DNA from 2 places in the Robertmurraya sp. GLU-23 genome. Region 2 is predicted to be linked to the other one. Evidence: predicted binding sites of a transcription regulator. Region 2 holds the regulator's gene; the other holds the start of a gene.
What was found. Region 2 encodes LexA, which represses DNA repair genes until DNA is damaged. Its sites were predicted from a motif close to CGAACATATGTTCG; they were not measured.
Positions count from the first base shown of each region.

Region 1: the regulator LexA is predicted to act here: its motif matches at 1,311-1,324, upstream of parE (DNA topoisomerase IV subunit B).

Region 1 covers NZ_JBRKCV010000004.1:240,797-243,968, reverse strand. The annotation lists gene parE (DNA topoisomerase IV subunit B) at 1-1,187, opposite strand, end outside; gene ACVBAX_RS10300 (CoA-binding protein) at 1,515-1,928, opposite strand; gene ACVBAX_RS10295 (glycosyl hydrolase family 18 protein) at 2,027-3,172, opposite strand, start outside.
Region 2 covers NZ_JBRKCV010000002.1:366,306-369,477, reverse strand. The annotation lists gene ACVBAX_RS06170 (YneB family resolvase-like protein) at 1-483, opposite strand, end outside; gene yneA (cell division suppressor protein YneA) at 492-806, opposite strand; gene lexA (transcriptional repressor LexA) at 961-1,587, shown strand; gene ACVBAX_RS06155 (CBO0543 family protein) at 1,630-2,184, opposite strand; gene glnA (type I glutamate--ammonia ligase) at 2,363-3,172, opposite strand, start outside.

The DNA of each region.
Region 1 (3,172 bases), on a different contig from region 2:
GCTTCTTCTCTAGCTTTACGAGCGGCTTCCCGTGCTTGGTACGCTTTAATCGCTTTACGAATCAATAAAGTACTCGTCTCTGGATTTTCTTCTAAAAAGTAAGACAAATACTCAGATACTACGGAATCAACAGCTGAACGTGCTTCACTTGTTCCTAACTTTCCTTTTGTCTGTCCTTCGAATTGAAGAAGTTCTTCCGGAACACGTACGGAAATAATCGCTGCAAATCCTTCTCTAATATCCGCTCCGTCAAGGTTTTTATCCTTTTCTTTTAACAGGCCGATTTTGCGTGCGTATTCATTAAACACACGAGTCATGGCTGTTTTTGCACCAGCCTCGTGGGTTCCACCATCTTTTGTACGAACATTATTAACGAAGGAAAGAACATTTTCCGAATATCCATCGTTGAATTGGAACGCGTAATCCACTTCAATTCCACCGCTCGTCCCTTCGAAGCTGATGACTGGATGTAAGACGTCTTTTTCCTCGTTTAAATATTGAACAAACGCCTCAATTCCATTTTCGTAATGGAAAATCTCATGGAAATCATTACGGTCGTCAATAATTTCTATTTTCATGCCTTTTAGAAGAAAGGCAGATTCTCTCAAGCGTTCACACAATGTTTCATAATTGTAGGTTGTCGTCGAAAAAATCGACGCATCTGGCTTAAAGTGAATGGTCGTTCCTGTTTGATTCGTTTTTCCTACTTTCTCTAAAGTAGTCACAGGTTTTCCGCCGTTTTCAAAACGCTGCTCGTAGACAAAGCCATCTCGCTTAATCTTTACCACGAGCCACTCGCTCAATGCATTTACAACCGATGCACCTACACCGTGTAGCCCACCACTTGTTTTATAACCACCTTGACCGAACTTTCCTCCTGCGTGAAGGACAGTTAAGATGACCTCAGGAGTGGGTTTTCCCATTTTGTGCATACCCGTTGGCATACCACGCCCTTTGTCTTGCACACTAATGGAATTATCTTTGTGTATTTTTACGATAATATGGTCTCCATGACCTGCTAATGCTTCATCGACAGAGTTATCTACTATTTCATACACCAAATGGTGAAGCCCTCGTGAATCAGTACTACCAATGTACATTCCTGGGCGTTTTCGAACCGCATCTAACCCCTCTAGTACCTGAATGGCATCATCGTTGTATTCAAACGTTCCTTGATTTTTTGCCACGTACAATACCCCTTTCCTTCCGTGCCAGCTACATGTCTCTATCTATGTAATGGACCTGAACGTCTTATACCTATTCGTTCTTACAAGTGAATTATCCTTTAAATATTATGAAACGAAGACTATAGAACAAATGTTCTTATCTCGTATTTTATCACATTTTTTAAGACACCTATGCTTTATTGTATATATTTCTTGTGATTTGGCAAATGGATATTTTAAAAAGAAAAGTATTTTAGACGAATATTCTTCGATAATAGAAATGTTTATAAAGCCTATGTTATAAAGAAAAACACCCTAATCGTAATGACTAGAGTGAAGGAGATAAAATTATTTTGTCAAAGCATGTTCTACTTTAATGCATCGATTCATAACGACTGTGTAGCCTTTGCTTTTTAAAAATTCGTAAGCTTCTTCATTTTCTAATCCTAACTGTGCCCAAAATACATCCGCATCGATTTGATCGAACTCTCTTGCCACCTCTGGGAGAAATTCAGATCGTCTAAACACATTCACAATGTCTACATGACCTTCAATATCAGTCAACTTGGCTACGGCTTTAATACCAAACACTTCATCTACGGTAGGATTAACTGGAATAATTTCATACCCAGCATTTTTCATTGCTTCAGAAACCATGTAAGAGGTACGTTCTCGATTATTGCTTATTCCAACAACAGCGATTCGCTTTGCCTTTTTTAAGATTTGCCCCAACTCTTCACGGCTCGGATACTCGATTGGCATCAAACTCACTCCTCTTAATTTTTGTTTAGTATGCCCTTACATTCTTTAATCATAGCCAATTGAATGATAAAAGGCTAGGAGAAAGTCCTAGCCATTCATTACCTTTTCACTATTTGCTGGTTAAAAGTTTGCAGAGCGGTCCATGCTGTTTCATCGGCAAAATATCTGGACCAGCTCGCCACTCCCGCAAGATCATACTTTACCGCTAAATTAGTTCTTGCGGTAAGAGATTGTTCATCTTCAAGCCATACCTTGTAGGTAGTTGCCTGATCGGGAACATAAAGCTCCGCATAATTTTGTCCGCTAGCTGCATCATAGATAGGAGTTAAGTTATTCGTGGTTAACCATTCTTTGATTTGTGCCATGCTTTTGGATTTTGAGGAAACTTCACCGCTGTCTTTGATTTCCCATAGTCTTGTGTAAAGCGGAATACCTAAAATCAGCTTTTCATTTGGAACGATTTCCAAGAGCTTTTGAAGGTTGGTTTCAACCCAAGGTAGACTTGCTACGCTCCCTGCTTTTGGCGAGGAACCCCAATGCTCATCATAGGCCATAATCGCAAGAAAGTCGACAATTTCTGCAAGCTTATCGCGTTCATAGAAAGCAGACCAATTGCCTTCCGCCATAAACGTAATGTCCATCGAAACGATCAAGCCTGCTTCATGAAAGTATGGCGTTGCCTCTCGAACAAATTGTGTCACTAGCGGTCCGTCTTCTTCTCTTACATTTTCAATATCAATATTGATTCCGTTCAGCTCATATAACTGACTGTAATGTAGGAGCTCTCGAATCATCTTCTGCCTCGTCTCATAATCCTTAAAGGCTGCGTGAGTAAGGTCGGGATCAAACGCGTTGGAGAATAGTCCCCAAACTTGATAGCCCTGTGTCTTTGCCCAATTCGTGTACTCGAGAGAAGCAAGGTTCCCGATGCTTCCAGTTTCGTCCTTTAGTTCGAACCAGGTTGGAGAAACAACGTTTACTCCATTCATTTTAGGAATCATAGTGGTATCTGGGTTTTTCGAATATACTGCCTCCCATGTTAGGTTGATCGGTCCTTCAAAAGTTGGAGCATTTACAGCTTCTTTTTCATATTCTACGACGATGGTTTCCTTTTTCTGTGCCTCAATTAAGTCCTTAGATATATATCCAGCAACTCCATCTATTTTTCTCACAAAATAGAATTCTTCCTTTTTATCCTCAATCCAAATCTTTTCCCCGTTTGAAACGTCTGAAACATAAGGAGA
Region 2 (3,172 bases):
GGCATGAACACCTTTGTTTTTCAGATTTTTCTCTGGTCTGTAACCGTTTTGAACAGCTCTGTTCATTCCTCTTTTAATTTTACTATTATGAAGCTTTCGCTGATATTCTTCTACCATACTTACAATTTGCAAAACCATAGAATCCGATTCGGACAATTGTAACTCACCATTATGTGATACACTGAAAAGTTTGATGTTATCCTTAAGTATACAATGAAGCAAAGCAATTTTGGCATTTCCTCTACCAAGTCTCGTTTCATCCTGAATTAGGACAGCTTCTACTTTCTCTTCCTTTAATCGTGACAGCAGGAGCAAAATACCTTCTCTGTCAAAGTCATATCCACTCGCCTGTTCTTTTATCACTTCAACAACTTCCATTCCGTGTTGTTGTGATAGCTTCAATAGTTCTTCTTCCTGCCTTTTTAGAGAAGAGTACTGTGATTCTTTTTCAGTACTAACTCTACAATAGATAATTGCCTTCATAATCCCTCCTATTTCGATGCTAGCTGAGTAACAGTGGAATCGTTTAATTCAACAGGGATATAGATCTTATCTCCTACTAATAATACATTTCCATTAATATCATTGATTTCTTCCACCCAGGAAACAAACTCTGTTTCAGATAATGCATGTTTATCTGCATAGTCCTTACAAAGATCCCAAAGTGTTTCCCCTTCATTAATTGTTACAGCCATATATTTTTCCTCAACTGATTCATCATTAGAAATTACTAAAATAATAGACGATAGGATAGATAAGACAACTAGAATAATAGCATATGAGTATTTGTTCCATAAATTTTTCATGTAAAACACCTCTATTAGAATGTATGTTCGTATTTATATTTATATTATAGACCGAACATCTGTTTTGTGTCAACGATTATTCGAACTTATGTTTGTATGCACTGGTAGAACATGCTATAATAAAGTCAAGATTAACCAATGAGGGGCGGTAAGTATGACAAAACTATCAAAACGTCAGGTAGATATACTAGAATATATAAAAGAAGAAGTTAAACAAAAGGGCTATCCGCCTTCCGTTCGTGAAATTGGCGAAGCTGTTGGTTTAGCGTCAAGTTCAACCGTACACGGCCACTTAGCTAGACTTGAAAGTAAAGGGTATATCCGCAGAGACCCTACAAAGCCACGAGCAATTGAAATTCTGGATCTTGATGAGGTAGTAAGTAATATACCAAAATATAATATTGTTAACGTTCCTGTAGTCGGAAAAGTAACTGCGGGTATACCTATAACTGCAATCGAGAATGTGGAAGAGTATTTTCCTCTCCCAGAACGTCTTGCCCCTGCGGATGAACAAGTATTTATGCTTGAGGTTATGGGAGACAGTATGATTGAGGCTGGTATCCTTGATGGTGATTACGTGATTGTGAAGCAGCAGCAAACAGCGAATAACGGTGATATCGTTGTTGCCATGACTGAGGAAGATGAAGCAACAGTGAAGAGGTTCTTCAAAGAAAAGGATTATGTTCGTTTGCAGCCAGAGAACTCATCCCTAGCACCAATTATCCTACGAAATGTGTCTATTCTTGGAAAAGTTATTGGAGTATATCGTCATATTCATTAATTAGTGAAAGCAAGCATCGAATGATGCTTGCTTTTCTTATTATCACAATGGCTCAAAGCTCTTTCTTCGACTAAACCAATGAGCCACAAGATACAAGAACAATATGATAAAGAATGAATAGGTATAAGCCCAATCTATTTTCTTATACATATCCATCATCGCCATCATCGGCATCCCAATGTATGCACTAATACCAGCCACAATGATTCCCTTTATAAATGGATTAACGTTCGGTTTGTATTGAAGGAAAAACATAATAAGGACCGGCATAAGAGAATAACGAAGCGAATAACTTATTGTCGGAATTGGAATGGCTTTTACTGGATAAACCCACCTTCCATGTTCCACTCCTAACGCATCAATCGTTGTAGATAGTATCATTACGATAAATACTGAAAAAAGCAATCGTGCTGAGCTCTCCCTTTTACGGAATATTGCCCAGAGTGCCCATGGAACAATGATCATTAACACCGCAACCCACCATTGCCAAGTGAAAAAAAAGGCATTTATGGTCGCATCTATAATAAGATGATTTCCCTCTTTAATTAAGTCGGTTCCTTTTTCGACTCGCTTTAGACCATCTTGAAACGTCATCATTTTTCCCCCGCAACATAACTTCAAATAACTGTAATTGGTTGTATTATTTAGTAAAATTGAGATTTTTATTCACGAGCCTTAAATCGTTTCAAGTTAGTTTTATAACCGTCCTCCACCATTAACAACATACAAAAAACCCTCAAACACATTAAAGTGTTTGAGGGTTTCTATGAACGGATTAATACATTGACATGTATTGTTCTCTTTCCCATGGATGTACTTGCGTACGGAACATATCCCACTCGATCTCTTTTGCTTCTACGAAGTGTTCGAAGATATGCTCTCCAAGAGCATAAACCATTGTTTCGTCTGACTTTAAGTTATCTAAAGCAGCAGCAAGTGTAGCTGGTAGATCTTCGATACCTACAGCTTGACGCTCTTCTTTGTTCATAACGTAGATGTTGCGGTCAACTGGAGCTGGTGGTGTTAAAGAGTTCTTCACTCCGTCAAGTCCTGCAGCAAGTAATACAGCCATTGCTAAGTAAGGGTTAGCAGCTGGGTCAACGCTACGTACTTCTACACGAGTGGAAATTCCACGAGAAGCAGGGATACGGATTAGCGGTGAACGGTTTCTAGCAGACCATGCAACATAGCAAGGTGCTTCGTAACCAGGTACTAAACGCTTATAAGAGTTTACAGTTGGGTTTGTTACAGCTGTAAAGTTTGGAGCATGCTTAATGATACCAGCGATGAACTGACGAGCAGTATCACTTAGTTCTAAGTTTCCAGTTGGATCGAAGAATGCATTCTTGCCTTCTTTGAATAAAGAAACGTTACAGTGCATTCCAGAACCATTTACTCCGAATAATGGCTTCGGCATGAATGTAGCATGTAGACCGTGCTTACGTGCAATTGTTTTAACAACAAGCTTGAACGTTTGGATTTGGTCACAAGCACTTAATGCATCAGCATATTTGAAGTCGATTTCGTGTTGTCCTGGAGCTACCTCATGGTGAGACGCTTCAATTTCAAAGCCCATTTCTTCTAG